DNA from 3 places in the Mesorhizobium sp. CA15 genome. Region 1 is predicted to be linked to each of the others. Evidence: riboswitches for the same ligand, from Rfam matches in the RefSeq annotation. Region 1 holds a riboswitch; each other region holds the start of a gene.
What was found. A riboswitch is a leader RNA that binds a small molecule or an ion and turns the genes downstream of it on or off. The one in region 1 is predicted to bind cobalamin.
Positions count from the first base shown of each region.

Region 1 (10,518 bases):
TGATGATGCAGGTCGCCATGTCGGCCTTTGACGCATCGGCGTCCGCCAGCAGAGAGATTTCGATTCGCTCGTCGGGCCGGCCGGCGGCGCGGCCGAAGATCACCGGCGTGGTGCCGGGCAGGATCGCCTTCAGGCATTCGAAGGCGCGGCCAAGCTGCCAGGGGCGAGCCTTGCTGATGGGATTGTAGAGCGCGATGACGAAGCCGGCCCCGGCCGCCGCCAACAAGCGCAACTCGATCAGCTCCCACGGCTTCAGATTGTCGGAGAGCGAGATGGCGCAGAAATCATGGCCGAGCGGCGCGCCGATGCGGGCGGCGACGGCAAGCATCGCAGTCACGCCCGGGACAACCGAGATGTCGATGGCACGCCATTCCTCAGGGCCGGCTTCGATCGCCTCGCAAACGGCCGCGGCCATGGCGAAGACGCCTGGATCCCCGCCGGAGACGACGGCGACGTTGTGGCCTTCGGCCGCCTTGGCCAGCGCTTCGTTGGAGCGGGCGAGTTCCTCGCGGTTGTCGGAGGCGATGCGGGTCTGGTCCGGCCGCAGTTCCAGCCGGTCGAGATAGGGCTTGTAGCCATAGAAGAAGGAAGCCTCGGCGACGGCATTGGCAGCCTGCGGCGTGACCTGGTCGGCATTGCCGGGTCCGAGACCGATGACGGTAAGGCGGCCGCTCACCGCTTGGTCCCTGGGCGAGCCGACCAGCCGGCAACCAGCACGATGGCGAAATAGGGCGCCTTGTCGTCCGGCTTTTCGGCAAGCCGCATCGAGACGCTGCCCGGCATGGTGCCGCGCTCGACATAGACGGCCTTCGCCAGCTTGCCGGTCGCTTCCAGCGCGCGGCGGATTTTTGGCAGGTTGCGGCCGACCTTCATGATGACGGCCGCATCGGTGTCGGCGAGGCGGCGGGTCAGCTCGAACTCGCTCATTGTGCCGGGCAGCACACTCAGCACGTCGTCGCCCTGCACGATCGGCAGGCCCGTGCTCGACCAGCAGCCCGACATGGCGGTGATGCCAGGAATGACCTCGGTCGGGAAGCGGTGCGCAAGCCGCACATGCAGATGCATGTAGGAGCCGTAGAAGAGCGGATCGCCCTCCGACAGCACCGCCACCATCCTGCCGGCGCCGAGATGCTCGGCCACCTGTTCGGCCGATTGCTCGTAGAAATCGGCGATCTGCGCGCGGTAGTCGTCGTGATCCTTGTCGATCTCCGTCGTCACCGGATAGAGCAGCGGCAGCTCGATCATGTCCGGCCGGAAGCGCGCCTCGACGATGGCACGCGCATTGCTGTTATTGCCGCGCTTGGCGAAATAGGCGACGACGTCCGCCTCTGCCAACGCGCGCGCCGCCTTCAGTGTCAGAAGCTCCGGATCTCCGGGGCCGGTGCCGACGCCGACCAGACGGCCTTTCATGATCGCGTTCACAGGCCAGGCCTCGCCAACGAATTGAGCGCGGCGGCGGTCATGGCGCTGCCGCCCAGCCTGCCGCGCACGATGGCGTAGGGCACGCCGTAGGAATTTTCGGCCAGCGCATCCTTGGATTCGGCAGCACCCACGAAGCCCACAGGCATGCCGATGATCGCGGCCGGCCTCGGCGCGCCGTCGCGCAGCTTCTCAAGCAGATAGAAGAGCGCGGTCGGCGCGTTGCCGATGGCGACGACAGAGCCGGCCATGCGCTCGCCCCAGAGGTCGATCGCCGCGGCCGAGCGGGTGTTGCCGATTTGCCTGGCGATGTCGTGCGTGCGGGGGTCGCGCAGCGTGCATATCACCTCGTTGCCGGCCGGCAGACGGGCGCGGGTGACGCCGTGCGCCACCATCTCGGCATCGCAGAAGATCGGCGCGCCGGCGGCGAGCGCGGTCCGGGCGGCGGTAACGAAATTATTCGAGAAGACGAAATGGCTGGCGGCTTCAACCTGGCCGCAGGCATGGATCATTCGAATCGCGACATCGGCTTCCGCCTCCGAGAAGCGCGACAGATCCGCCTCGGCGCGGATGATGGCGAAAGACCGCTCGTAGATCGCCGTTCCGTCATGGATATAGTCGTAGGCGGCCATTCACTGGTTCCGTCGATAGAGTTCGGCGATGCCGGCAGCGCCAAGCCTTGCCAGGCAGGCGGCGGCGGTTTCGCCCTGATGTCTTCCGTCGCGGATCGCGGCAAGGATGCCGGCGACCCCGCGCGCGGCGTCATAGCCCGGCCTGTACGCGGCAGGAAGAGCCTTCGCAGTCCCGTCCACGACAAGTCCGGCTCCGTTTTCGTCGCCGACCAGGGTGAGCGCAGCGGTGCCGAGATGCGCGCAGCCCTTGGCGCAGCCGGAGATGTGGAGAGACAGCGAGGCGTCGAGAAGGTCCGCGCTTTCTTTTGCGATCGTTTCGGCGATGACGCGGGTGGCGATGCGGCCGGACGCGCAGGCCGGCGCGCCTGGGCAGGCGGCTATGCGCGTGCGCGGATCGGCGGGGTCGGTGACAAAGCCGAGAGCGGCGGCGGAGGATTGGAGCGTGGAGGGGGCGGAGAGGCCGAGAAAGAGCAAGGCGCGGCCTGGGGCGAGGCGGATTTCGGAGGCGCCGAGGTTTGCGGCTTGGGTGACGAGATCGATGAGGTTTTGCGCCGGCATGCTGCCGTAGGGCAGGGCGATGCCTAGGGCGGTGTTGTTGCCTAGATTGAATAGGCCAATGGGACTTCTCGCGGGCTGGCGTTCCTGCGCCCCCCTCTCTGTCCTGCCGGACATCTCCCCCTCAAGGGGGGAGATTGCCTTGTCACCGCGGCTTTCGCCAATCTCCAACGCTGAAAGTGGAGAGCCGGCGCGGGAACCGCCAATCTCCCCCCTTGTGGGGGAGATGTCCGGCAGGACAGAGGGGGGCGCGAAGGAATGCCAGCTGGCGAGAGAAGCCAACTGTCTCTCCGAAAGATCCCGGGTATGCGCCTCGCGATCTTTTTCGGCGACCATCCGAAGAGCCGCGACTGCAATGTCGCGCGCGCCATCAGCATCGACCGTCGCGAGCGGCTTCGCACTCCGCCCGTCGCCGGCAATCGACACGCTCCACCAGATGCCCGCCGCAGCCTGCACCGCCTTCAGCCTTACATCGGCCGTCACGGCATCCATCGTCAGCTGTCCGCCGCCATCGACAACCACGGACACCTTCGGCCCCAGCCTTGCCGTCAGCCCAACCTCTTCAATCGCGGCCCGTATGTGCTCCGCCAGTGGACGCGGGTCGGCAATCTCCTGCGGATCGATCCCCGCCAGCGGCCCCGTCTCGACCGGCACTCCGGTGCGCACCGCGATGCCCAGCGCATCCACTTCGTCCGCCAGCAACCGGGCGCTTTCGGCCGTCAGTCCGCGGATCTGCAGGCTGCTGCGCGCCGTCACCTCCATGATGCCGTTGCCGTGGCGCAAGGCGGATTCGCCGAGTCCGATCAGCGACTTGGGCGAAATTCCTCCAGCGACTGGGTTGAGCCGCACCAGCAGCCCGTCGCCGGTCTGCATCGGCGCGCTTAGAGCAGGGCAAGCGCCACGGCGCGAAAACGCGTTCATGCCGCCACTCCACCTGCCTGGGCCTCGGCAATCAAGGCCGCGAGGTCGTCGTCGATGGAGTTGCGCAGCGGGTGCCACAGGCCGCGCCGACGGGCGGCGAGGAACCGTTCGGCGATGACTTTGGCAGCCGCCGGATTCTCGCGCAGCAGGAAGGCACGGACGTCCGGATCGCCAACATAGGCGTCGTGAACGGCCTCGATCAGCGCGCCCGAAATGGCATGGGTAGTCTCCGCGAAGCCGACCAGACGGTCGACCGTCTCGGCGAATTCAGAGGCGCCGCGCGGGCCGTGGCGCATCTGGCCGGCGATGAAGCGCGGGTTGACTGCGCGGGCGCGGACCACGCGCGATACCGCTTCGCCGACCGAACGCGGCTTCGGCTTTTTCGGGTCGGTCGTGTCGAGCACGATGACGTCGGCATTCCTGCCAAGTGCTGCAAGGGCGGCCGAAAAGCCGCCGATGAAGGCGACGTCGGCCGAGCCTTCAAGGATGTCGCGGCCCGGATCGTCGCCGGTGTGGACGAGGAGATCAGCTTCGGCGATCCGGCCTTCGAAAGCGCCGGGCGCCGAGATCGCTTCGCCTTCGGCGCCGCCATAGGCGTGCGAGGTGGCGTCGAGATAGGCACGGCCGATCTCTTCGCGCGCGCCCCATTCGCCGCGCGACAGCAAGTCCTCGACGCCGGCGCCATAAGTTCCCGGTGAGGTGCCGAAAATGCGCGGGCTGATCTTCCCCTGAGCGCGCGTCGCTGCGGCGAGCGGGTTCTCGGTATCGTCCTCGTCGCGGCTGGCGACGGCATTGGCAGCGGCGTCGATCAACGCGATCTGGGTCGGGAACATGTCGCGGAACAGGCCGGAGATGCGCCAGGTGACGTCGACGCGCGGGCGGCCGAGCGTGGCCGGCGGCAGCACCTCGATGCCGGTGACGCGGCCGGTGGCGGCATCCCATTGCGGCCGGCAGCCCATCAGCGCCAGACCTTGCGCGATCTCCTCGCCGCCGGTGCGCAACGAGGCAGAACCCCAGAGGTCGATGACCAGCGAGCGCGGCCAGTCGCCATGGCTTTGCATATAGCTGCGCACCACTTCCTCCGCCGCCGCCTGGCCGAGGTCATAGGCGGTTGGCGTCGGCATTGTGCGCGGATCGGAGGTGAACAGGTTGCGGCCGGTGGGGAGCACATCGGAGCGACCGCGCGCCGGGGCGCCGGCAGGGCCGGCCTTGATGTGGCAGCCATCGAGCGCGGCGAGCAGGTTGGATTTTTCGGCCGCCGCGCTTTGCCGGCGCAGCGGGTCGGCTTCGTCTTCCGGCGCGCGGCCATAGACATGCAGCCCGTCCTTGACGGCGAAATCCTTGAGGTCGCAGAGCCAGGCGTCGATGCGGCGCAGCGCTTCGTCAGGAGCGTCTGTGCCGGCAACGCCGGCTTCGGACGCAAGGCCAGTTTTTTGCGCCGTCTCGACAATCAATTTGGCCAGACGGTCACGGCGGCGGCGGTCGAGGCCGTCGGCCTGCGCGTATTCGTCGACCAACCGCTCGAGTTTCTGTTGCGCCTCGTCTAGGCCGGCGCCGCTCAGCGGCGGCGGCAGATGGCCGAGGGTGACGGCCGAAATGCGGCGCTTGGCCTGCGCCGCCTCGCCCGGATTGGAGACGATGAATGGATAGATGACCGGCAGCGATCCGGTGACGATCTCCGGGAAGCAGGTTCCGGAGAGGGCCACCGTCTTGCCCGGCAGCCATTCGAGCGTGCCATGCGCGCCGACATGGATGATGGCATGCACGCCGAGCGATTTTTGCAGCCACAGGCCGAAGGCGATCAGCTCGTGGCGCGGGGGCAGCGTCGGGTCGTGATAGTCGGCGCGGCGGTCGGCCGAGCGGCCGCGGTCGGGGGCCAGCGCCACGGTGACGTTGCCGAATGTCGCGGCGCGGAAGGGGAAGGTTGTTTCACCCGCTAGCTGCCAAGGCTGGCGTTCTGTCGCGCCCCCCTCTGTCCTGCCGGACATCTCCCCCTCTAGGGGGGAGATTGGCAGTTCGGGCGCCGGCGCTCCACCTACAACACTGCCGATTGGCGAAAGCGGTGGCGACAGATCAATCTCCCCCCCTGCGGGGGAGATGTCCGGCAGGACAGAGGGGGGTGCCTCGCGCGAACCTATCCCTTTTGCCTTGCCCCACGCGGCCTCTACTGCATCGCGCGCTTCCCTCGGGAGTTCGACCGAAAAGGCGGAGTAGTCCCCTAAGGAGAGGCCAAGCCCACCAACCTCCAGCGCATCGAGCAAGGCCCGCGGCGATTGCGGAATCCCTTCAACCGCGTAGCCTTGTTCCTTCAGGTCCTGCAGCATGACGAGCACGCTCGACGGCACATCAAGCCCAACGGCGTAACCGGTTCGCCCTGGCGCGCTCGGATAATCCGGGATCAGGATCGCCAGCTTGCGCTCGGCCCGCTCCATCCGCTGCAGGCGGATGAACGCCGCGATCCGCTTGGCAACTTGCGCCACGCGGTCCGCCTCGGGCCGGTTGGCGAAGGCTCGGAAGGCCAGCGCCGGATCGGTCTCGACCTCGCCCTTGAAGGAGATGGCGCCGGCCAGGATGCGGCCGTCGAGCTCGGGCAGGACGACATGCATGGCAAGGTCGGCAGGCGCCAGGCCGCGCTGGTTCTTTTCCCAGACCTCGCGCCTGGTGGTGGCGACGATGACCTGGAACACCGGTACGCCCGCGCGGTCGAACAGGGTTTCGGCGCCGGGTTCCGCGCCGGAGGCGAAGGCGGTGGCGGTGACGATGGCGGCGGGGTTCAGGGAGGTGAGGGCGGTTTCGACGAAGGCCAGGGATGCCGCGTCTTTGAGGCTGGACACGAAGATCGGCACGGGGGTGAGCCCTTGCAGCTTCAACGCCTCCACGAGAACGTCGATCGGTGCCACGTCGGCGGCAAGCAGCATCGAGCGGTAGAAGAGGATGGGGATGACGGCGAAATTGTAGGCGTCGAGTTCCGCCTTTAAAAGGTTCGGCTTCTCGACGACACCAACTCCCGGCTGATAATATCCCGCCTTCGGCACGCTGACCGGTTCGGCCACGGCCGCATCCGACCCGGCGAGCCTTGCCAGCCTTTGCACCAGCGCGCGCATATTGGCCGGGCCGCCTTCGCGGAAATAGCCGAGCAGGGCGTTGAGCTCGGCGCGCGGCAGGGTCGAGCCTTCGACCAGCCGCAGGTCCTCGTCATGGCTTTCGCCGGGCAGCAATGCCAGCTTGATGCCGCGTTCGCGCGCCACTGCGGCGAGCTGGTCACAGCCATAGCGCCACCAGTCATAGCCGCCGAGGATGCGGACGAGGATGACCCTGGCGTGGCGGGCGACGCTGTCGATCCACAGGTCCACCGACATCGGGTGGCGAAGGTCACGCAGCGCCGCAAGCCGCATTGAGGGCAGCCGCGCCGCATCCGCCTTCCAGGCGGTGGCCAGGCCGGCGAGGTCGCTGTCGGTGAAGGACAGCGCCACCACATCCGCAGGCGTCTGCCTGAGGTCGATCGGCTCGGCGAGATCGTCGAGCGATGCGGATGTGGTGGCGAGGATGTGCATCGCGGTCCGGATTGCCTCAGCCGGCGAGGATACGCTCGATCGCCGGGCGGTTCAGCCCCTTGAGGCCGATGACAACGAGCCGCGAGCGGCGGTCGTCCTCAGCCGTCCAGGCGCGGTCGTAATAGTGGTTGACGCGCGGGCCGACGGCCTGCAGCAGGAGCCGCATCGGCTTGCCGCCGACCTCGACGAAGCCTTTGACGCGCAGCACGTTTTCCTGCTCGGCGGCAAGGGCGACGCGCTTGGCCAGCTCGTCGGGATTGGCGATCGACGGGATGTCGATGACGAAGGAATCGAAATCGTCGTGCTCGTGGTCGAGCTCGTCGTCGTGATGGGTCTTGCGGTTCTCGATGTCGTCCTCGACGGCGAGACCGAGGCCGAGCAGCACCGAGGGATCGACCTTGCCCTGCGACGTCGGCACGACTTTCACGGCGCGCGCCACATGCTCGCCGATGACGGCGTTGGCGCGCTCAGAGCCCGCCGCATCCATCAAATCGCTCTTCGACAGGATGATCAGGTCGGCGCAGGCGATCTGGTCCTCGAACACCTCCTCGACCGGATCGTCATGGTCGAGCGAATCGTCCGCGGCACGCTGCGCCTTCAGCGCGTCCATGTCGGAAGCGACGCGGCCGTCGGCCAGCGCCGGGCCGTCGACCACGGCGATGACGCCGTCGACGGTGACGCGGCTCTTCACGGTCGGCCACTGGAAGGCTTGCACCAAGGGCTTCGGCAGAGCGAGACCGGAGGTCTCGATCAGGATGTGGTCGACCTTCGGCGTGCGGGACAGGATCTGGTCGAGCGCCGGCACGAAATCGTCGGCGACGGTGCAGCAGATGCAGCCATTGGCGAGCTCGACGATGTTTTCCTCCGGGCAGGTGTCGACGCCGCAGCCCTTCAGGATCTCGCCATCGATGCCGACATCGCCGAACTCGTTGACGATGATCGCCAGCCGCTTGCCCTTGGCGTTTTCGAGCAGGTTGCGGATCAGCGTCGTCTTGCCGGCGCCGAGAAAGCCGGTGACGACGGTGCAGGGCACGCGGGAAACGGATGCGTTCATGGTCGGTCCTTCAGCATGTCGAGGGGAGGGATGCGGGCAACCAGGCCGCGCTTGAGAGAATCGGGCCGGCCGCGCCAGGGGATGAGGCCATCGGTCGAGGTGGCGAAGAGCTTTGCGCCGGCGACGAGATCGGCGCCGCTGGTCGTGTTCAGATCGCCGAAGACGTAGCTCCAGCAGCCGTCGCGCAGCAGCGCGGCGCTTAGCCGGCGCTTGCAGTTGCCGAGGCATTCGACGGTACGGATGTCGATCTTTTCGCCGCAAGCAGCCCGACGCGTGTCTTCGGCAAGCAGCGCGCCGGCGCGCGGATGCGCATCCGACCCGGTCTCGTCGCGGCAGGATGAGCAGACGATGACGGTGACGCCAGCCAAAGCATCGGGCTCGGACGGAATGTCCGCACTGTTTGCCGGGAAACTGCCGTTGCGATCCAAAACCATGCTCCTTGCCCGGAAAACCCGCCGGGCATTCGGATACTTAAAGTCTCAGACGGCAGGTCTCCTGGCTCGCGGGTCGTCACCCTGAATGCCGCCTTCCCGGGAACATCCCAGTGGTTTTCGGCAGAGGCTCGTCGCTTACAGTTGCGGGGACAGCCGCGGATTTGGGTGTTGGCCCGCACCGCATTCCCTCTTGGCTCCTCCCTTTGCCGGGAGAAGACCGTCTGGGTCAGGATTTAGAGGGTTCAGGGGGCTGGAGTCAACGACTGGCTTAGTACCAGCCTTTTGGCGGCTTTATGGGTTTGAGGTATGGACCCACAAGTTTGCGAGGCGGTGAGGCCACGGGCGCCATACTTAACGAACAGCCGTGCTGGCAAACCGGTTCCCACATCAAGACGAAGCGATTGGCGTCGAACTTCGGCTCATGAACTATTATATAGCGCTGCCCTACCGGCAATAAGCCACAGGCGCCTGCGATCTGCTTGTCGATCGTTCCAAACTCCAACCACCGCAGAAGAAGCGCCGTCACTTCTTTTGGCTGCATACCGGGTGCAATGTGGCCGCCACAGAAAATGACTGGACGCGTGACCTCTACCCATTCCTCTCGGTAAGCACCTGTCGCATATGATGGCGACGCTAAGGTCAGGTAGGCCAAGACCAGACATATCGAGCGCCTGAAAACCATCGCAACCGATCCTAACCACAGTTGGGATGTTCTATTTTTGTTCACTCTCCCTGTCAACGCGCAGCTACGACACCGCGATGTCGGCCAGCGCCGGCCCGAGGTCGCCGGCCGGCGTCACTTCGATCGCCTCCAGGCCGAGCCAGCCCTGCATCTGCTTCAACTCGTCGAAGAGCTGGGCGGCCGTTTCGGGCGGGGCGCCGGCCTCGGCGTAGGCGGCGTGGACGCGCAAGATGCTGGCCGGGCGGTCAGCTTTCAGATCGACGCGGGCGACGATCCGGTCGCCGAGCAGGAAGGGCAGCACGTAGTAGCCATATTGGCGTTTCTCGGCCGGCGTGTAGATCTCGATGCGGTAGCGGAAATCGAAGAGTTTCTCCGTCCTGGTGCGTTCGAAGACGACGGGATCGAAAGGGGCGAGCAGGGCGCGCGCTTCTATCCGGCGCGGGAAACGGGCGTCCTTGTGGAGATAGGCGGTCTTGTCCCAACCTTCGACCTTCACCGGCAGCAATTCGCCGGCTTCGACCAGTTCCTCGATGCGATCCTTCGTGTCGCCCGGCGCGAGACGAAAATAGTCGCGCAGGTCGCCATAGGTGGCGATGCCATGGGCGCGGGCGGAAATGCGCAGCAACTCGCGATGCGCGTCCTCGACCGAGGGAATGGGAAGGTCGAGCACCGCCTGCGGCAAAACGCGCTCGGGCAGGTCGTAATAGCGTTCGAAGCCGCGGCGGTAGGCCGTGGTGATGCGCCCGGCCCAGAACAGCCATTCGAAAGCGTGCTTGGCCTCGCTCCAGCCCCACCAGCCGCCATTGCCCTTGTGGCCTTCGATGTCGGACGCGGCGATCGGACCGCGATCGGCGACCTCTCTATATATCTCGTCGATCATTTCCTTGCGTTCACGACCCCATTTCGCCAGGCCGAGATACATCTCGTCGCCCTGCTCGGCGCGCTGCATGCGCCAGCGCATCAAAGGATAGGTCTCGACGGGCAGGAACGATGCCTCATGCGCCCAGTATTCGAAAACGGCGCGCTTGCGGGTGACCGCGGCATTGTCGAGCAGCGTAAGCGGGTAGGGGCCGAGGCGCGAATAGAGCGGCATGTAATGCGCGCGCACCACCGCGCTCACGGAATCGATCTGCAGAAGGCCGGTTCGCGAAAGTACCCGCGCAAGGTGGCGGCGATCCGGAACACCACTGGGCCTAGGGTCGTTGAACCCTTGCGCGCCGAGCGCGACGCGCCTCGCCATGGCCAGCGAAATCTTGTCCTTCATCAG
Region 1 covers NZ_JAIUHQ010000011.1:158,593-169,110, forward strand. Annotated here, with positions in the region: gene LB515_RS18765 (precorrin-3B C(17)-methyltransferase) at 1-676, opposite strand, end outside; gene LB515_RS18770 (precorrin-2 C(20)-methyltransferase) at 673-1,410, opposite strand; gene LB515_RS18775 (precorrin-8X methylmutase) at 1,419-2,051, opposite strand; gene cobG (precorrin-3B synthase) at 2,052-3,527, opposite strand; gene LB515_RS18785 (cobaltochelatase subunit CobN) at 3,524-7,081, opposite strand; gene cobW (cobalamin biosynthesis protein CobW) at 7,098-8,135, opposite strand; gene LB515_RS18795 (DUF1636 family protein) at 8,132-8,563, opposite strand; cobalamin riboswitch at 8,603-8,806, opposite strand; gene LB515_RS18800 (winged helix-turn-helix domain-containing protein) at 9,316-10,515, opposite strand.

Region 2 (10,518 bases), on a different contig from region 1:
TTCGGCCCGGCAATTGCCGGGTCGGGTTTTTTGCGGGGCGCGGTATTCGTTTATCGCCTGACGAGCGTCACGCGGATTGCCGTCGCGTCAAAAATGTGTGGCGGGTTCCCTCTGGAGCGGCGAGAAAGCCCAGGACAGGTCGGCGATTTCGTGGGGCGATGAACCGCTTCAAGGATCAGCGGCGCATGCTCGCAAGCAGGCAAATACACAGCCCCGCGTTGAGCGTTGCCGCGAGCGCCAGCGTGGTCAGGATAAAATTGGCGCCGCCCGTGCCAAGAAGCAGCGCTCCTACGGACGGAGCCGCCGCCTGGACGATGAGGCTGGGCGTCGCGAGCTTGCCCATCAGCACCGCGTATTGCTGCGGATCGAACAGCACCAGCGGCAGCGCGCCGCGCGCGATCGTATGGATGCCGTTACCCGCGCCATAAAGGATCAAGGCGAGAGCAACGAAAGTCTGGCTCGTCAGCAGCAGCCAGATTCCGGCGGCAAGCAGCGTTACGGATGTCAGCATCGTCCAGATCGGATGGTGCCGGTTGCGGCCGATCAGCAGCTCCGCCACCCTAGCGCCGACTTGTGAAGGGCCGATCAGCGCGCCAAGTCCGACGGCGGCTGCCAGGCTCGCGCCGCGCAATTGCAGCAGCGTCAGCAGATGCACGGAGAGCATGGACGCGACCAGTGCGGCCAAGGTCTGAATGGAGGCCAGCAGAATGAAGCGCGCCCGCGCTCTGCCGGTGGCCGATGCCTCTTTCGACCTGTCTTTGACCGGCGCAGGCGCGGCGGCCGGAGGCGACGGTATTATCCACAGATGGAGCGGCAAGCAGATTGCCAAATGGATCGCGGCATAGGCAAGGCAGGCGGTGCGCCAGCCGCCATGCTCGACAAGGAAGGCGCTGATCGGCCAGCAGACGGTGCTGGCAAAGCCGCCGAAAAGCGTCAGGTTGGTGATGGCGCCGCGCGCGCTCTGTCCATAGAGGCGGCCGAGTGTGGCGAAGCCGGCATCGTAGAGGCCGCTCGACATGCCCAAGCCCATGAGCAGCCATGCAGCCAGATAAAGAGGATAGTCGGTCGCCGTCGCCAACAGCGAATGCGCGGCCGCCAGCAGCAACGAGCTGGCGGCAAGCACCGGCCGCCCACCGTGGCGCTGGATCAGCCGCCCGGTGACGGGGGACACCAGCCCGGCAAGCAGGAGCCCGCAGGATAGCCCGGCAACGACCGACGCGAACGACCAACCGGTATCTCTAGCAATCGGCGCGGCAAGCACCGCGGGCAGGTAGTAGGATGATCCCCAGGCGAGAATCTGCGTGATGCCAAGAGCCGTAACGAGGACGCGGCGGTTGTGTACGATGGGCGCGGTGGCTTCCAATCAGGCTTGCCCTGGCGGATAGGCGACCTTCTCGCCATCCTCCTTGACGAACTCCCGCACCGGATTGTCGAGCAGCGGCAGCACCGCTTCCGACGGCCGGCACAGTTTTGTCCCTTTCGGCGTCTCGACGATGGGCCGGTTGATGAGGATCGGATGGGCGAGCATGAAATCGATCAGCTCATCGTCGCTCCATTTCGGATCGGCGAGGCCGAGTTCGGCGTAAGGCGTGCCCTTCTCCCGCAACAACTCGCGCGCAGAAATCCCCATCGCGGCGATCAGTTCGAGCAGCCTTTCGCGGCCCGGCGGCGTCTTGAGGTATTCGATCACGACAGGGTCTTCGCCGCTGGCGCGGATCATGGCGAGCGTGTTGCGGGAGGTGCCGCAGTCGGGGTTGTGATAGATCGTGACCGTCATGGCTCTGCTTTCAAGGGTTGTGGAATGGCCGCGGGCCGCAGCAGCCAGCCCATCAACGCGAGCGCGGTCAGGGCACCGAGCAATTCGGCGACGACGAAGCCGGGCAGATCGAGCGGCCTGATGCCGGAAAAAGTGTTGGTGAGTGAGCGCGCCACGGCGACGGCGGGATTGGCGAAGGAAGTGGATGCCGTGAACCAATAGGCCGCTGTGATATAGAGCCCGACCAGCCACGGCACGGCCCGCCGCTCGAAGCGAAGGCCAGCGAGAATGACGGCGACAAGGCCGAATGTCGCGACCACTTCCGAGAACCATTGCGCCGGCCCGGCACGCAGTTTCGTCGCGACCTCCAGCGCCGGCAGGGCGAACATGAGATGCGCGGCGATCGTGCCGGCGATTCCACCGACGACCTGCGCGAACAGATAGGCAGGGAGATCGCGAGCAGGCAGCGACCGGTTGAGACAAAACACCAGCGAAACGGCCGGATTGAGATGCGCGCCGGAGATCGGCCCGAGCACGGTGACCAACACCACCAGCATGGCGCCGGTTGCTAGCGTGTTGCCAAGCAGCGCCAGCGCGGTGTCATGCGTCAGCGTCTCGGCCATGATGCCGGAGCCAACGACGGTCGCCACCAGCAGACCGGTGCCCAAAGCTTCAGCCGCGAACCGGCGCGGCAGATCGAAAGTGTTCATCGGTCGACCCTGGATTGGACAATGGGGAGTTGGGTAGCGGGCGTGACGGTCATTGCCGGCTCTCCTCGCCCGGCTGGCAGCAAGATGCCGCAAGCGCCGGCGCGCAGATTTCCGGCCGGCCCGAGCAGCAGTCCTCCATCAGGAAGCGGATCAATCCGGACAGCGCGTCGAACTCGGCGCTGTAGACGATCGAGCGGGCATCGCGCCGCGCGGTCACAAGACCGGCGCGCTCGAGTTCTTTGAGGTGGAAGCTGACATTGGACGGCGAGACCTCGACCTGCTCGGCGAGCGAGCCGGCGGCAATGCCTTCCGGACCGGCAACGACCAGCAGCCGCAGCAGGCGCAGCCGTGTTTCCTGCGACAGCGCGCCAAAGGCGGTCAGGGCTTGACGTTCATCCACGTTTCAACAATCCTTGAAATATTGAAATGAGGAATAGCCGACATGCTCTCTTCTGACAATCGGAAAAACATCGCTCCTATGGATCCCTCCGACCTGACCATCGGCGATCTGCTGATGGCGCTGGCCGATCATAAGGACAGGCCACTGGTGTTCCGCTATGACGGGCGGCCGGTAAAGCCTGGCTACCACGTCACCGAGGTGAAGGCGGGACAGTTCGCGGCGCTGGATTGCGAAGCGAATCCGGAATCATGGTCGGAGATATTCGTCCAGCTGTGGGACGTGGACCAAGGCGGACCGGTCCATATGCCAGCCGGCAAGTTCGCCGCGATCATCCGCAAGGTTTCGGACCATGTCGCTCTCGATCAGGCGGCGAAGCTGACCTTCGAGGTCAGCGACGGCGTGCGCCCCATCGAACTGCACCGGGCAGCCCAGCCGAGCCTTGTTGGCGGGACGGTTGAGGTCGAGCTGTCGCCACGGCCGTCAAGCTGCAAGCCGCGCGACCGCTGGCTGGAAGAACAGAAGGCAGCGAGCGGGTGCGGAGGGAGTCGCTGCTGTTGAGCCCGCTAATGGTGACGCGCCGCCCTGATCAGAACCGGATCATGCCATTGGCCTGCAACAAATAGAGGCCCACGAGAACGATGGCGATCAGCGCCACCCAAACGGCTGTCTTGCTCATCCGCGCAATCCCTGTCGATCGGCGATAGTGAACGCGCGCGCCACGGTTGTGTTCCCGATATGCCGGGCTGCACATCGCCTAGGCAGGATCAAGTCACGAATTGCTGGACGATGCGCGTCCGTGCATAGTGGCGGCAATGGCGCCTGGTCGATGAAGATGGCTATGGATGACAAAGCGGACAATCCGGGCGTGGTGGTGTTTCCGCCGCTGCTCTTTCTCGTGGCGCTGATCGCGATGCTGGCGCTGCGCTATGTCTGGCCGCTGGCGATCGGCGGTCGCCCGCTGACCATCGTGCTCGGCGTAGTGCTGGCAGTACTGGCGGTTGCGATCATCGCTTGGGGACGCTCGACGATGTTGCGCGGCGGCACCAATGTGAACCCGACGCTGCCGACCACCGCGATCATCACCGGCGGCCCGTTCGGCTTCACCCGCAACCCGCTCTATGTCGGCTTGATGGGACTGCTTCTCGGAATCGGGCTGCTCTTTGACAGCTGGTGGGCCGTCATCGCGACCATCGCGAGCTTCCCCATCCTGCATTACGGCGTGGTGCTGCGCGAGGAGGCCTATCTGGAACGCAAGTTCGGCGAACCCTACCGCGCCTACAGGGCGAGCGTGCGCCGCTATTTTTGAGCATCAGTCCTTTGGCGCGTTGCTGTAGAGCGCCACGCCGACGCGGTCGTTGCGCCGCCACCGCACCAAAGCGCGATAGGCCGTATCGTCGGCCGGGACCTCGAGCAGAAAGCGGTCCGGAATCTCCACATTGGCACCGACGCGCAATTCCGCGCCCTGCTCGTGCTGATTTCTGACCGAGCAGCCGATCCTGACGCCGGCGGCGATGATCGTGGCTTCCTTGAGCACGAATTCGCGCGCATGAAGACGGCGTTCGATCTCGGGAAAATTGGCCATATCCGGCGGGCTCCTCAGGCAAGGCTCTCCTCGCCATGGGAAAGCACGATAGCAACGAGGCGTTTCCGTTCCGTTAGCGATTGCTGAAACGACCAGGCCAGTCGGGCCTGACGGCTGTTGTAGCTTTCCCGAAGCAGCGTCGGTTGCCTTGTTGGATGCGCTCGTTGTTACCATGACGGAGTTGAACGAGCGCACCAGCGCAGCATAGCTGCTCCAATCTATCGATTGGGGCAATGATCGGGGGCGCGACGCGAAAATCTAACCCGCTTGTGGATATGGAACCCGATGGCTTGTCTTCGGCTACTAATACGAGCTCAAACGTGCTTCGCTCATTAAAGCTGGGGGTGGAGATAATGAAACTTAGGTTCGCTTTCGCGACATTCGTAGAAATTTCGTTCGCGTGTTCGGCTGCTTGGGCCGCGAACTCAAATATCGAGTATCTGGCAGGACTGCCCGACACCAAGTTAAATTTGGCCGCTACAATCGCCGGCAACCTCGTCGGTGTGATGAAAAAATGCCCGGCGCTGAGGCTAAATGAAGATGGAAAAGCTATGATAGCTGTTCCTGTCCTCTTGTACGATGGGATAGACAAACACCTGACGCCCAAGTCCTCTAAGTTCAAGAAGGCTATACGTACCTATGAAAGAGCATTTGCTATAGCGGCTCAGAGAGGGAGCAATTGCCAGGCTGAGAAGGCCAGATACCCACACCTCTACCGGTAGAACGTGATGAGCAGAATCTTTGGTGTTGCCGTTCTTTCCGCCTGCCTGATCTGCCCTCCCGTGACATGTGTGGCCTCCCAAGGGTCTAATTTACGTCCAGAAGAACAGAATGCTGAATGCACGCCCCTCCAGGAAGCGAATGAGCGGATCATTAAGCTTCCGCTTATTCAGATGACATCCCGGTTCCATAGATTTGGTGACCATGCCCAGTTTGTTCATCGGGAACTGATCTACACCGCCGACATGGAGTATTCACGAGACAAACCCTACGGACGGTGGATCGCAAAGAGGATCCCCCCGAAGCAAGCCGTGCCGAAAAACGAAGATGGGTCACTGATTAACAGTAATTGTCATCGCCTCTACAACGCCACGATAGGCAGAGTCCAGACAATTGTTTTTCAATTTGACAAGACGCTCAAAAGCGACGGGCAGTGGTATCGCTGTAACATTTGGGTTGAATCACCGAATTATAGACCGCTAAAGGCAATTTGTGAGGGGCCCTTTGAGTGGACGAGACGCTGGTTCTATCAGTCCGATATAAAATTACCCGATGTTAAACCGGACTTTTAGCCTCCGGATCGGCGCCGCCTCACCGTCGCGTCGACCGTTTCCCTGACCGTCTGCTGGCTGCGTATCGTGCCGTTCGCGCGCGGGGGCTAATAGTCCCCGACTGTTCGGCCGGCGACCACGCCGCTCGCGCGCAGCACCCAGCGGCGGCCGTCGCTGCGGAACTCGGTGAGCGACAGCGGCTCGATGTCGATCTTCCAGACCGAGGAAAGCGGCGCGCCGAGCACATGCGCCATGGCGGCGCGGATCGGCATGGCATGCGTCACCGCGACGGTGTGACCGCTTTCGCCGGCCAGCCGCTCCATCAGCGCAGCACCCCGCCGGGCGACGTCGGCGAGCGATTCACCGCCATGGGGCGCCGCGTCTGTACCGGCGAACCAGGCCGCCATACCTTCGGGATCCTCGGCCTGCACCTCTTCGAAACCTTTGCCGGCCCAGCGCGCGAAATCCTGCTCGGCAAGCAGCGGCTCGACCGTCGCGTCAAGGCCGAGCGCCTCCGCCGTCCGCCGCGCGGCCAGCGCCGGGCTTGTCCAGATACGGTCGGCGCGACGCAGCGAAGCGGCCAGCGCGCCGGCGCGATCGAGGGCGCGCGGCTCCGGCGGCTCATCGTTCGGAAAGCGGCCCTTGCGCATCCCGGGCGTCGCTCCGCTTGCGATCATCGTCAGGCGGACAAGCATGAAAAACTCCGTGGCACAGCGAAAAACAGGCCTCACGAAGCCGTGCCGCCATTACATGTCGTTGACAGGCGAACGAAGTACTGACAAGTGTCTTAATGCTATACGGGATTGGAAGCCGGTGCGAGTCCGGCACGGTCGCGCCACTGTGATCGGCACCAGCCGAAAGTCAGGCCTTATTCCGCAGCACTCGATCAACGGGACGCAGTATCCCAAGGGAGGTCAATATGTCCGACACCACCTTCGCCCCCAGCTACGGCCCGGTTGCGATTCCGGTCCGCGAGCTTCTGCCCTGGGCCATCCTCGGCGGGCTGCTTTTGATGCTGGCGATCTATTTCGTCGGCGCGGAAGAAGGCGCCACCTCGCTGATTCGCGGCACCTATGTGCACGAATTCGTGCATGACGGCCGCCACCTGCTCGGCTTCCCCTGCCACTAAAGCGGTTCAGCATCGCTGAACCCGCTTTCGATTCTGATCCAACGCAATTCCGGACGGAAAACCGCTGCGCACTTTTCCTGGAATTGCTTGGTTGGCTTAACGCAATTCCGGACGGAAAACCGCTACGCACTTTTCCTGGAATTGCTTGGAGGGATTGGTGACATGGTTGGAAAACTTTTGCTGCGCGGCATGCTTGTCGGGCTGGTCGCCGGGATTCTGGCGTTCGCCTTCGCCCGCGTCTATGGCGAGCCGCAGGTCGACAAGGCGATCGCCTTCGAGGAACAGCAGGCCCCGGCCGCCGGCGAGGCGCCGGAGCCCGAGATGGTCAGCCGCGCCACGCAAGCCGGCATCGGCCTGGCAACCGGCGTGCTGGTCTATGGCGCCGCGCTTGGCGGGCTGTTCTCGCTGGTCTTCGCCTATGCCCATGGCCGTCTGGGCTCGCTCGGTCCGCGCGGCACCTCGGCGCTGATCGCGGCACTCGGCTTCCTGGCCGTGATCGTGGTCCCCGGCCTCAAATACCCGGCCAGCCCGCCCGCAGTCGGCAATGCCGAAACGATCGGCTACCGCACCGAGCTGTTCTTCATCATGATTGTCGTCTCGATCGCGGCGATGGTGGCGGCGGTCGGCCTGGCGCAGCGGCTGTGGAACCGGCTCGGCGCCTGGAACGCCTCGATCGTCGCGGGCCTCGCCTTCCTCGTCGTCTTCGCGCTGGTGAAGGCGGCGCTGCCCGACATCAACGAAGTGCCGGAGAACTTCTCGGCGACCGTGCTGTGGCAATTCCGCGTCGCCTCGCTCGGCATCCAGCTGGTGCTGTGGACCGTCGTCGGGCTCGGCTTCGGCGCGGTTGCCGAACGCGTGGTCGCGGTGCGCGACCAGCGCAGCCCGGCACGCCGCTACGCCTGAAATCCGATGCGTTGGCCGCCACGGTTCTGCGCCCTGGCGGCCAAAGCGGCTCAACGGTCGGTACGACCGCAGAGCCACTTTGGTCTTTCCTTTTCTCGCAATTCCGGACGGAAAACCGCCGCACACTTTTCCTGGAATTGCTCGGTTGCGGCGCTGCTCGCATTTCTGGCCGCCACATCCGCGCAGGCGCATGGCGGATCCTCGGCCCAGCCTCCTCCCGGCATCCAGATCCCCAGCCTGACCCACGGCCAGATGGCCGTCATCGCGCGCTATCGCGGCGAGATCCTCGACCTCGCCCAGCGCCAGACCGCGACCGACCCGACCTTCCGGCGGCTCTACAATCACGGCAATCTGCAATTCACTTATTGCCTCTGGGGCCTGATGCCGGGCAGCCTCGGCGACGAGGAAAGCCCGTTCAACGAATGCAGCCACGCCTATCTCGCCACCGCCAAGGCGCTGCTCGCCCATATGGCGATGATGCCCGCGGCCGGGCGCGAGGCGAAGACGCTGATCTCGGACATCGATGCCGAGATGGTGCGTAGCGGCGCGTCGTGGATCCTGTGCCAGTACAGCGGCGAGGCCTTCAGCACCGGCGCGGTCGTCGAGCCACGCTGGCGCGACATCTTCTTCCACTTGCCGAGCCTTGCGGTGATCCTCGCTATGGTGGCGGCGCTCGGCGCCGCCGCATGGTCGATTTTCCGTTCACCCGCTCCGCGAGCCGGCGCTGCTTAGAACGGTTCAGCGTTTCACGGAATCACCGAACCGCTCCCGGTCTTGCGTGTGATCGTTTTCAGGAAAGCCTGAACGCGCAACCATGTCAGCTCGGCTGCGGACGCATCGTAATCCGGCAGCGCTTGATCGGTGTAGAAATGGCCGATCCCCGGATAGGTGAAAATTTCTGCCCTGACGTGGCAGCGCTTCGCCGACGCCGACCAGTCGGCAACTTGTTCCGGCTGAGCAAATGCATCTGGGTCGGCGACGTGGACCGCGACCGGGATGTGTCGGCGAACATTGCTGGGAATATCAGCAAGGCCATGCAGCAGCACAATGCCGGCGGCAGCGACTCGTTCTGACCAAACGGCACTGATCACGCCAGCTCCCATGGAATGGCCAGCGAGCACCGCGTCTGGAGAAGTCTGGAGGAGCGCCACCCTGGCGCGGTCGCAGATGGTTTCCCACCCAACATTGCTCATCAAGTCAAGCCCGTCGTCGACCGATGCCGCAGTCAGCCCTGCGTAGAGGTCCGGCACCACAACATCGTACCCCGCGCTTCGCATGCGCTCAGCAGCTTGATGCTCCACCGCCCGAAGGCCGAGCGCCGAGTGAAAGAGTACAATAGCAGCCATCCGCTGTCCCTTCGGCGTCGCCTGGCCGATCGCGTTGAGCTCGGGCAATGATCGTCTTTTATCCGGCTTATCGAATCCCCACCACCAGCCATGCCCTTTCCGAAGCCTTCGCCGTCACATCATCCATGCGCGCGCTCGTGATGGTGGCCTTTCGGTTCGGCCATGGCGAAGGGCAGATCCTCGGTGTCGGGACCGGCCGCCAGTTGCAGCCTGGCGCTGAATTCATGCGGTTCGGTCGGCGCGACCAGGCTCTGCAGATAATGATGGTCGCCGCCGACCGGAGACAGCGGCAGGCTTTCGACCGCACCGTCCGCCCTTTCAATAGCGACGTTCGCCCGCAGGCCCTCGGCGTGACGCGACAGGCGCAGCCGCATGCGCTCGCCCTGCGGCGTGTCGACGATTTCGAGCAGCCCGCTGGCTAGCTTGCCGTCGACAAGGAACGGATCCGGCGCATGATGGTGGCCGGCCTCCGTCTCCAACTCGGCAAAGTGCACCGTGGCGACGTCGAGCGCCGGGATGTGCGCGAAGAGCTCGGCCTTGAGCGATGCGGCGATGTTGTTCGCGGCGGCAAGCAACAGGCCGTCATTGACCGCGATCGTAACGTCGACATGCAGCTTGTGGCCGAGCCAACGGGCCTTGACGTCGGCTACCTTTTCGATCCCGGCGACATGGTCGGCAGCATGGTGAATCTGGTCAACGAGGCCGGGCTCGACGCCGTCCAGCATGCGGGTCAGCACCGAGCGCGCCGATTGCCAGACGATAGCGAAAATGGTGACGGTGATGAGCAGGCCGATGATCGGATCGGCGAGCGGAAGGCCGAGCCAGACGCCGGCCGCGCCGGCAACGACGGCAAGGCTGGTGAGGCCGTCGGTGCGGGCGTGATAGCCGTCGGCAACCAGCGCCGCGCTGTTGATCTGGCGACCGACGCGGATGCGAAAAACCGCCACCGCTTCATTGCCGAGGAAACCGATGATGCCGGCGACGGCCAACCAGCCAAGGAAATGCACCGGCTGCGGGTTGAACAGGCGATTGATCGCCTCGTATCCGGCCACCAGCGCGCTGGCCAGGATGATGAGCACGATGATGATGCCAGCGAGATCCTCGACCCGGCCGAGGCCGTAGGTGAAGGTCCTGGTCGGTTTGCGGCGCACGAGCACAAAAGCGATCCAAAGCGGGATGGCGGTGGTCGCGTCGGCGACGTTGTGGATGGTGTCGGCAAGCAGGGCCACGCTGCCCGAGAGCATCACGACGACGATCTGCAGCGCGGCCGTGACCGCGAGGATCACGAACGACCACTTGATCGCCCAGATGCCGCGGTCTGTGGTGGCGATAGTCCCGTCGATCACGCCATGAGTATGGCCATGCGGCCCATGGTGGTCGTGGCCGTGGCCGCCATGATGTCCGTGCGCACCGAAGCCGAA
Region 2 covers NZ_JAIUHQ010000013.1:30,691-41,208, forward strand. Annotated here, with positions in the region: gene LB515_RS19865 (MFS transporter) at 176-1,363, opposite strand; gene arsC (arsenate reductase (glutaredoxin)) at 1,364-1,777, opposite strand; gene LB515_RS19875 (aquaporin) at 1,774-2,466, opposite strand; gene LB515_RS19880 (ArsR/SmtB family transcription factor) at 2,516-2,866, opposite strand; gene LB515_RS19885 (DUF6428 family protein) at 2,909-3,424, shown strand; gene LB515_RS19890 (methyltransferase family protein) at 3,705-4,172, shown strand; gene LB515_RS19895 (PilZ domain-containing protein) at 4,176-4,448, opposite strand; gene LB515_RS19900 (hypothetical protein) at 4,802-5,170, shown strand; gene LB515_RS19905 (histidine phosphatase family protein) at 5,827-6,414, opposite strand; adenosylcobalamin (AdoCbl) riboswitch at 6,498-6,647, shown strand; gene LB515_RS19910 (CbtB domain-containing protein) at 6,639-6,848, shown strand; gene LB515_RS19915 (CbtA family protein) at 7,011-7,751, shown strand; gene LB515_RS19920 (hypothetical protein) at 8,004-8,483, shown strand; gene LB515_RS19925 (dienelactone hydrolase family protein) at 8,498-9,145, opposite strand; gene LB515_RS19930 (cation diffusion facilitator family transporter) at 9,217-10,518, opposite strand, start outside.
Region 2: another riboswitch for cobalamin. It lies ahead of LB515_RS19910 (CbtB domain-containing protein); the one in region 1 lies ahead of LB515_RS18795 (DUF1636 family protein).

Region 3 (10,518 bases), on a different contig from region 1:
CATTATCTGCGGCACAGAGGACAGACAGGGAGGGGAGTAGGCAGTAGGGATTAGGCAGTAGACCGCCCGACACAGCCATTTTCTTTCTTCTACTGCCTACTGCCTACTGCCTACTGCCTACTGCCTGCTGCCTAATTCCTGCGAGCGAAGCGAGCGCCGATGCCCTACGACCAGAAGAAGATCGTCGAAGCGATCCGTGCTTTCGAGCGCGGTGAGATCGTCGTTGTCATGGACGATGACGGGCGCGAGAACGAGGGCGACCTGATCGTCGCCGCCGTCCACTGCACGCCGGAGAAGATGGCCTTCATCGTGCGCAACACCTCCGGCATCGTTTGCACGCCGATGCTGCGCGAGGACGCGAGGCGGCTGAACCTCGCGCCGATGGTGGCGGACAATGATTCCGCGCACACCACTGCCTTCACGGTCAGCGTCGATTTCAAGCACGGCACGACAACAGGCATTTCCGCCGACGACCGCACGCTCACCGTGCGCAACCTTGCCAATGGCAATGTCGGCCCGTCGGATTTCGTGCGTCCCGGCCACATCTTCCCGCTGATCGCGCGCGAAGGCGGCGTCTTGATGCGCTCCGGCCATACGGAGGCCGCGGTCGATCTCTGCAAGCTCGCCGGTCTGCCGCCGGTCGGCGTCATCTCTGAGCTGGTCAATGACGACGGCACGGTCAAGCGCGGGCCGCAAGTCCAGGCCTTCGCCGAGGAACATGGGCTGAAGCAGGTCTCGGTCGCCGACCTCATCGCCTATCGCCAGCGCAAGGAGACGCTGGTCGAACGCGTCGCCTGCTCCGACATCGACACGCCCGGCGGCAAGGCGCAGGCCTTCACCTACACGCTGCCTTGGGATTCCATGCACCATCTCGCGGTCGTCTTCGGCGACATCCGCGATGGCGAGGAGGTGCCGGTACGACTGCACTCGGAAGATGTCGTCACCGACGTCTTCGGCACCAGCCACCGGCTCGACGGCATCATGAAGGCGATGGGCGAGCGCAGGCGCGGCGTCATCGTCTATCTGCGTGAAGGCTCGGTCGGCGTCGCCCATCAGGAGCGCAAGCGGCCCGCGAGCGGCGACCGCGAGGACCACGAAGAAGCCCGCCGCCGCGAGAACGAATGGCGAGAGATCGGTCTCGGCGCCCAGATTCTCAAGGACCTGGGTATCTCCTCGATCAACCTGATCGCCTCGCGCGAGCGCCACTATGTCGGCCTCGAGGGATTTGGCATTCACATCGCCAAGACCGAGATTCTGTAGTCCGTCGGAGGGTTGACGAACCGGAGGCCGTACGGCAGCCCGCCGGCCTTGCTGATTGACGGAAGTCTCCGCGACGGAGGCGATTGGCCGGAGCATGCGCGACGCGGGCGATTGGCGGAGACCTACGCGATGTCGTCATCCACGGGCGGAGCGACGCGAAGCGACGCGCGTAGACCCGAGGATCCATTCCGTGACGTTGATTGTAGAATGCTAAGGAGCAGAATTCTGCACCGTCGCGGTGCGTCGAAGTCACGGAATGGATCCTCGGGTCTGCGCTCCGCTTCGCGTCGCTCCGCCCGTGGATGACGAAGTCGCGGAGGCTCCGGCCAACCGCCAACGTCCGCGATAATGATCGGACGGCCGAATAACCGTCACTCCGCCGCGACGACCGCCTCGCCCCTATCCGCCTCGCAATCGTCCGTCGCCAGCCGGCATTGGCCGGCGAGCACGGTGGCCAGCGCGATGGCGCCGGCCGCGACCGAAACCCAGAACCCGTTCTGCGGACCGAAGGTGTCGACCATCCAGCCGGCGGCAAAGGAGCCCAGCGCCATGCCGATGCCGATGCCGGTCGTCACCCAGGTGACGCCTTCGGTGAGCATCGCCGGCGGCACGTGGCGCTCGATCAGGCCGAAGGCGGTGATGAAGGTCGGCGAGATCGCGACGCCGCTGACGAACACCGCCAGCGCCAGAGTCGGCACCGTGTCAACGAAGAGGAGCGGCAAGGTGGTGAGCGCGATCACGGTGACTGCAAGGGCCAATTGCCGCTGCAGCGGCGCCTTGAGGCTGAGCGCGCCGACGATGATGCCCAGCACGAAGGATCCCAGCGCATAGACGCCGATGACGAGGCTCGCCGCCTCAGGTTGGCCAAGCTCTTTGGTGATCGCCACCGTCGTCACTTCCGTCGTGGCGAAGGTCGCGCCGACGAAGATCAGTGCGAAGGTGATGATCTGCACCGGCCGGAGCCGGATCGCCGAGCCGGCCGCGCCATGTTCGGCCGGGCGGACCGGCGGCTCGGACGAGCGCTGCAGCAGGAATGCCGCCGAGCCGAGCGCAAGCAGCAATGTGCTGACCACCATGCCGGCTTCCGGGAACAGCGCGGCGCTCAAGCCCACCGACAGCGAGGCGCCGGCGACATAGACCAGTTCGTCGGCGGCCGATTCGAAGGCGAACGCCGTGTTGAGCTCCGGCCGGTCGCGGAAGATCTCGGTCCAGCGCGCCCGGACCAGCGCCGGGATGCTGGGCATGGCGGCGGCAAGTAGCGCCGAGCTGAACAACGTCCAGATAGGCCAGTGCTGGTTGGCCGCGACGATCAATGTCGCGAAGGAAAGCACCGAGACGAGCGTCATGGGTGCTGCGATCGCCGTCTGGCCACGTCGGTCCACCAGCCGCGACCCTTGCGGCGACAGGAAAGCATTGACCAGCGCATAGGTCGCCGAGACGGCGCCGGCCAGCCAGTATTCGCCATGTGTCTGCGACAGCATCGCCACGATGCCGATCGGGGCCATGGCGATCGGCAAGCGCGCGATGAAAGCCGCCGCGGCGAAGCCTTTCGTGCCGGGAGCCCGAAAGATGTCCGAATAAGGGTTTCGCATGATCCTGCTCCTCGACAACGGTGCATACTAAAATTACATACGCTGCGTATGACTGTGAGATAGTTCATACGCCACGTATGTCAATTGGCATACGAGGCGTATGTGAGTAGGGCCAGAACCATGCACAGACCGCGCAAGGAGATGATCGCCGAGACGCGCGCCAAGCTGATCGCGGCCGCTCGCCATGCTTTCGGCACGATCGGCTATGCCGAGGCCTCGATGGACGATTTCACCGCGTCGGCCGGCCTCACGCGCGGCGCGCTCTACCATCATTTCGGCGACAAGAAGGGACTGCTGCAGGCGGTGATCGCGGAGATCGACGGCGAAATGGCTGTGCGGGTGAACGAGGTGGCTTCGAAAGCGCCCACCCGCTGGCAGCATTTCGTCGACGAATGCACCACCTATATCGAGATGGCGCTCGAGCCGGAAATCCAGCGCATCATGTTCCGCGATGGCCCGGCGGTGCTCGGCGATCCGGCGCAGTGGCCGAATGCCAGCGCCTGCACCGCCTCGATGACCAACCATCTGACCAGGCTGCAGGAAGAGGGCGAGGTCGTTCCGGAGCTTGATCCCGAGACGACCTCACGGCTGATCAATGGCGCCAGCAGCCAGGCCGCGCAGCGCATCGCCAATTCGACGGACCCCGAGGCGACCTCGAAAAAAGCGATCACGGCCTTCAAGCAGTTGCTCGAAGGCTTGCGAAAGAAGCCTTGACGGCACGCTCGGGTAATCAAGCCACCGGCTTATGCACCGGTTTCGGGCCGGCGCAACCCTGCCGCGATTGACAATCGCCGGGGCGAGCGCATCCTCCACCGCCAACTCTGAAGGTGAGGGGAGTCGGGGCCATGTGGGACTTCAGCATCGCCAGATCCGTGTCGATCATGATGCGGACATGGCCGTTCATCGTCTTTCGCATGATCGTCTATTTTGGCATCACGGTCGCCTACATCATGGCGACCGGTACGGGCGCCAGCGTCGGCTACGGCGTCGGCCACATCTCCACCGATCCCGACGGCCCGATGTCCTTCGCGCTGTGGGGTGGCGTGGTCGGCTTCGGCGTCGTCTCGATCGCTGTCTACTGGATACGCGAATACATCCTCTATGTGTTGAAAGCGGGCCATATCGCCGTCATGGTGCATCTGATCGACGGCCAAGATGTCCCCGACGGCCAGGGCCAGATCGCCTACGCGAAGGAAGTGGTCACCCAGCGTTTTGCCGAGGCCAACATCCTTTTCGTCGTCGACCAGCTGGTCAAGGGCGCCATCCGCGCCATCACCGGCCTGATCGGCGGCATCGCCGCCTTCCTGCCCGTTCCGGGCTTGAGCGGCATCGTCAGCTTCATCAACACGGTGATCCGCCTGTCGCTGACCTATGTCGACGAGATCATCCTCGGCTACAACATCCGCATCAATTCGAGCTCGCCTTTCGAGACGGCAAGGCAAGGCGTCGTGCTCTACGCGCAGAACGGCAAGCACATGGTCAAGAACGCCGTCTGGCTGGCGGCGATCATGTGGGGCGTGTCCTTCGTCATCTTCCTGTTGATGCTGGCGCCCGCGGCCGCCATTCTGTGGGTCATGCCGGGCCAGCTTGCCGGCTGGGCCTTCGTGCTGGCCATCGTCTTCGCCTGGGCCTTCAAGGCAGCCTTCATCGAGCCCTTCGCCATCGCCTCGCTGATGCAGGTCTATTTCGAAGCCATCGAAGGCCAGGCGCCCAATCCCGAATGGGACCGGCGGCTCGCCGAGACCTCGTCCAAATTCAGGGAACTGCGCGACAAGGCGCTGGGCTCTTTCGGCGGCGGCTCGCGCTGGGATACGCCGAGAGCCGCCTGATCATGGCTTTGATGGGCCGCCAAGCTTTGCGATTGCCGATTTAAGCGGCGCCTCGCCGGCGCCGCGAAACGTCTCGCTCATGACCAGTTCGGGCAGCGGCAGGCGCTTGCCCCAGCCATGCGCCTCGAGGTCCGGCTTCGGCGCGAAGGCCGAGACGCGGCCGACGCACAGATAGGCGATCGGCGTGACATGCTCCGGGATCGCGAGAAGCCGCTTCAGTGCCTCGGTCTCGATGATGCTCACCCAGCCGACGCCGACACCTTCGGCCCGTGCCGCCAGCCAGAAATTCTGCACCGCGCAGACGGTGCTGTAGAGATCCATCTCCGGATTGTGCCAACGCCCGAGAGGCGAGTCCTTCGAGCGCTGCCGATCGCAGGTGATACACAGGTTGAGCGCGCTTTCGCAAATGCCCTCGAGTTTCAGCTTGCGGTAGAGCGCCTGCCGTTCCGCCTCGATCGCCGGCAACTCCTGCTCGCGCGCGGCGAGGAACAGGTCGCGCACTTGTCTGCGCCGCTCGGCATCGCGGATGACGATGAAATTCCACGGCTGCATATAGCCGACCGACGGGGCGTGATGCGCGGCGGTGATGAGCCGCGCCAGCACATTGTCGTCGAGATCGTCGGGGACGAAATGGCTGCGCACGTCGCGCCTGGTGAACATGGCCCGGTAGACCGCGTCGCGCGCCAATTGGTCAAAGTCGTCGCCGCTCGCGGCGATCGCTGCTGCCGTCATCGCTTTTCCCCTTGCGACAAGCAGTCCCCCGCCTGACCAAGCGGAAAACCATGTCTGCCGGGCCGGTCTTCTGGCTCGGGATCGTCCCGCATCCGGCGCCTTCCCGTCTTCGACAGTGGCGTGTGCCGGCGCGGTCCCCCTTACAGTGTTGGGCACGCCACGGAGTTCAACCGTGTTCCCGATTCTCCCGCGTCGCGGGCACCTGGCAGCGATGCGACCTTACAGCGAAGCTTAGGCCGCGCCAATGGCGTTAGCGACACGGCAAGACGCGATTTCCCCAGCCATTCGGCTGCCAAACATGGTCATTGCGGGCATAGGCCCCTAGATTAGGCGCCATGGCCACCCGTCTCTATACGCACCCGATCTTCCTCGAACACCTCACGCCGCCCGGCCATCCCGAGCGGCCCGACCGCCTGCGTGCCATCGAGCGCGTGCTCGACGACGAGGCATTTTCGGCGCTCGACCGCGTCAAGGCGCCGGAAGGCGACGAGAAAACGATCCTCTATGCGCATCCGGAGGATTTCGTCGAGCGCGTGCGCGGGGCGATCCCTGAGAGCGGGATCGCGTCGATCGACGCCGACACCAGCGCCAGCCCGAAAAGCTGGCAGGCCGTGATCACCGCGATCGGCGGTGCCAACGCGGCGGTGGACGACGTCTTCGAGGGCCGTGCGGCAAACGTCTTCGTCGCCGCGCGTCCGCCTGGACATCATGCCGAAAAGACCACGGCAATGGGCTTCTGCCTGTTCAACACGGCGGCGATCGCCGCCCGTTACGCGCAGAAGAAGCACCAGGCCGAGCGTGTCGCCATCGTCGACTGGGACGTTCATCACGGCAATGGCACGCAAGACATCTTCTGGGACGACCCATCGGTGCTCTATTGCTCGACGCACCAGATGCCGCTTTACCCGGGCACCGGCGCGAAGAACGAGACCGGCGCCGGCAACATCGTCAACGCGCCGCTGGCGCCGCAGACCGGCAGCGATCTCTTCCGCGACGCCTTCCTGTCGCGCGTGCTGCCCTCGATCGACGCGTTCGCGCCAGACCTGATCATCATTTCCGCCGGCTTCGATGCGCACCATCGCGACCCGCTGGCCGAGATCAACCTGACCGAGGACGATTTCGACTGGGCGACCGGGCAATTGATGGAACGCGCCGGGCGCCATAGCTCCAACAGGCTCGTCAGCCTGCTGGAAGGCGGCTACGATCTGCAGGGACTGGCATTTTCAGTCGCCGCCCATGTCGGGCGGCTGATGAAGGGATAGGGTATGGCATTGGAAGGCAATGAGGACGTCAAGGCGATGAGCTTCGAACAGGCGCTCGACGCGCTGGAGAAGATCGTCGATGATCTTGAGCGCGGCGACGTCCCGCTCGACCAGTCGATCAAGATCTATGAGCGCGGCGAGGCGCTGAAGGCGCATTGCGACCGGCTGCTGAAAGCCGCCGAGGACAAGGTCGAGAAGATCAGGCTGTCGCGCGACGGCAAGCCGGTGGGAACTGAACCGCTGGACGCCGACTGAGGTGTTGATATTCAGGTGAGGCCGGCCTGCAAATGGCAACTTCCTGCGCTTCCGGTGCTCACGTACTTCAAGTACGCTCCGCTCCGGTTCTCGGAAACCACCATTTTCGGCTCGGCCTGACCTGATCTCAACACCTCAGCGGATGATCTCAGACCGGGTAAGGGCAGAGAAAGCAGGTAAGGAGTTCAAGCCATGTGCCGCAACATCAAAACCTTGGCCAATTTCGAGCCGCCGGCGACCAATGACGAAGTGCATGACGCCGCGCTGCAATTCGTGCGCAAGCTGAGCGGCTCGACCAAGCCGTCCAAGCGCAACGAGCATGCCTTCTACCATGCTGTCGAGGCGATCGCGGCTGTCGCGCGCGAATTGATCGATTCGCTCGAAACCAACCAGGAGCCGCGCAACCGCGAGGAAGAAGCTGCCAAGGCGAAGGCCAGGTCGGCGCTGCGTTTCGCCTGAGGATCCGACATGAGCTTCTTTCCGGGAAACGATCCCGAACCCGGCGATGCCTTCGCCTGCGACCAGATCGAGCTGATGGTCGTTCCGAACGCCAAGGACATTGGCGGCTTCGAGGTGCGCCGCGCCTTGCCAACGGCGAAGCGCCGGCTGGTCGGGCCGTTTATCTTCTTCGACCGCATGGGCCCTGCGATCCTGCGCGCCGGCCATGCGCTCGACGTGCGTCCGCATCCGCATATCGGGCTTTCCACCGTCACCTATCTGTTCGACGGCAGGATCAGGCATCGCGATTCGCTCGGCACCGAAATGGTGATCGCGCCGGGCGACGTGAATCTGATGACCGCCGGGCGCGGCATCGTTCATTCAGAGCGCACGCCACAGGAATTGCGCGGCGCGCCGATGTCGGTCTCCGGCCTGCAGACCTGGCTGGCGCTGCCCGACGGCAAGGAGGAGATTGCCCCGGTGTTCGCGAACACGTCGGTGGCCCGCTTGCCGCAGATCGATGCCGAGGGTGTCAGCGGCCGCGTCGTCATTGGCGCGTTCTCAGGCCTTCGCTCGCCCGTGGCGACCGCCTCGGACACGCTCTACGCCGATCTCAGACTGGCCGCCGGCGCCAGCGTGAAGATTCCAGCCGATGCCGAGGAGCGCGCCATCTACACGCTGGAAGGCGACGTCTCGATCGCCGGCGATGTTTTCCCGGCCGAGCGGCTCCTGGTGTTCAAGCCGGGCGAGGAGATCGTGGTCTCTTCCGAGCGCGGTGCGCATTTCATGCTGTTCGGCGGCGCTTCGCTGGGCTCCAAGCGCTACATCTGGTGGAATTTCGTCTCGTCCTCCAAGGAACGCATCGAGCAGGCCAAGCAGGAATGGAAGACGGGCCGCTTCGATATCGTTCCCGGCGATGAGGAGGAGTTCATTCCGCTGCCCGAGAACTAAGGTGTGTTGATATTCAGGTGAGGCCGGCCTGCAAATGCCGGTTTCCTGCGCTTCCGGTGCTCACGTACTTTGAGTACGCTCCGCTCCGGTTCTCGGAATCCATCATTTTCGGCGCGGCCTGACCTGAATCTCAATACACCTTGCAGCGTAGCACGCGTCACTGGCACGCATTTACATTCGCCCGCCGGCGGACTATTCCCGCGCATGATTATGGCGCAATCTGCTGATAGCGCCGTGTTCGATCGATAAGGCAGGACGCGCCCGAGTGAAGCCAGACACGCCGCTGCTCGACAAGGTCCGCATTCCGGCGGATTTGCGGACGCTTGATGAGAGCGCGCTGCCGCAGCTTGCCGCGGAGCTCCGCGCCGAGTTGATTGATGCCGTGTCGCAGACCGGCGGTCATCTCGGCGCCGGCCTCGGCGTCGTCGAACTGACCGTCGCGCTGCACTACGTTTTCAACACGCCGCAGGATCGGCTGATCTGGGACGTCGGCCACCAGGCCTATCCGCACAAGATCCTGACCGGCCGCCGCGACCGCATCCGCACGCTGCGCCAGGAAGGCGGCCTCTCTGGTTTCACCCGGCGGGCCGAGAGCGAATACGACCCGTTCGGCGCCGCGCATTCCTCGACCTCGATTTCGGCCGGTCTCGGCATGGCCATGGCCCGCGACTTGTCGGGCGGCCGCAACAATGTCATTTCCGTCATCGGCGACGGCTCGATGTCGGCCGGCATGGCTTTCGAGGCGCTGAACAATGCCGGCGCGCTCGACGCCCGGCTGATCGTCATCCTCAACGACAACGACATGTCGATCGCGCCGCCGACCGGCGCCATGAGCGCCTATCTGGCGAGGCTCGCCTCCGGCAAGGCCTATCTCGGCCTTCGCGATTTCGGCAAGAAGCTGACATCCTATCTGGGCAAGCGCGCCGACCGCGCCATCACCCGTGCGGTCGAGCATGCGCGTGGTTACGTCACCGGTGGCACCTTGTTCGAGGAGCTCGGCTTCTATCACATCGGTCCGATCGACGGGCACAATCTCGAACATCTGATCCCGGTGCTGAAGAACGTCCGCGACAACGGCAAAGGCCCGGTGCTGATCCATGTCGTGACGCAGAAGGGCAAGGGCTACGCGCCGGCGGAGGCCGCAGCCGACAAATATCACGGCGTCAACAAGTTCGACGTCATCACAGGCGCGCAGGCCAAGGCGCCGGCCAACGCGCCCGCCTACACCAAGGTCTTCGCCGAAAGCCTGATCCAGGAAGCGCGTGAGGACGACCGCATCGTCGCCATCACCGCCGCCATGCCGAGCGGCACCGGTCTCGATCTCTTCGGCGAGGTGTTTCCGAAGCGAACCTTCGATGTCGGCATTGCCGAGCAGCATGCGGTGACCTTCGCCGCGGGGCTCGCCACCGAAGGCTACAAGCCTTTTGCGGCCATCTATTCAACCTTCCTGCAGCGCGCTTACGACCAGGTCGTCCACGACGTGGCGATCCAGAAACTGCCGGTGCGTTTTCCCATCGACCGCGCCGGTTTCGTCGGCGCCGACGGCGCCACCCACTGCGGCGCTTTCGATACGACCTTCCTGGCCACGCTGCCGGGCTTCGTTGTCATGGCCGCCGCCGATGAGGCGGAGCTGCGTCATATGGTGCGCACCGCGGCTGCCTATGATGACGGCCCGATCGCCTTCCGCTATCCACGCGGCAATGGTGTCGGCGTCGACATGCCGGAGCGCGGCTCGCTGCTGGAGATCGGCAGGGGCCGCATCCTCAAGGAAGGGACCAAGGTCGCGCTGCTTTCCTTCGGCACGCGGCTGCAGGATTGCCTGTTGGCGGCCGAGGAACTTGGCGCTGCGGGCCTTTCCACCACGGTTGCCGACGCCCGCTTCGCCAAGCCGCTGGACGAGGATCTCATCCGGCGGCTCGCCCGTTCGCATGAGGTGCTGGTGACCGTGGAAGAGGGCGCCATCGGCGGCTTCGCCAGCCAGGTGCTGCACTTCCTCGCCCATGAAGGCCTTCTCGAAAGCGGCCTCAAGGTGCGCCCGCTGGTGCTGCCGGACGCGTTCACCGACCATGCCAAGCCGGAGAAGATGTATGCCGATGCCGGGCTGGATTCGGCAGGCATCGTACGCACCGTCTTCGCCGCGCTCGGTCGCGGCGTGCAGGCGCAGCGCGCCTGAATCAGAGCTTCAAGCGGTGAATCGTT
Region 3 covers NZ_JAIUHQ010000003.1:354,266-364,783, forward strand. Annotated here, with positions in the region: gene aroC (chorismate synthase) at 1-54, shown strand, start outside; gene ribB (3,4-dihydroxy-2-butanone-4-phosphate synthase) at 160-1,260, shown strand; gene LB515_RS08335 (MFS transporter) at 1,632-2,852, opposite strand; gene LB515_RS08340 (TetR/AcrR family transcriptional regulator) at 2,973-3,566, shown strand; gene LB515_RS08345 (hypothetical protein) at 3,698-4,681, shown strand; gene bluB (5,6-dimethylbenzimidazole synthase) at 4,682-5,413, opposite strand; cobalamin riboswitch at 5,456-5,634, opposite strand; gene LB515_RS08355 (histone deacetylase family protein) at 5,749-6,675, shown strand; gene LB515_RS08360 (exodeoxyribonuclease VII small subunit) at 6,679-6,930, shown strand; gene LB515_RS08365 (DUF2277 domain-containing protein) at 7,123-7,389, shown strand; gene LB515_RS08370 (pirin family protein) at 7,399-8,319, shown strand; gene dxs (1-deoxy-D-xylulose-5-phosphate synthase) at 8,585-10,492, shown strand.
Region 3: another riboswitch for cobalamin. It lies ahead of bluB (5,6-dimethylbenzimidazole synthase); the one in region 1 lies ahead of LB515_RS18795 (DUF1636 family protein).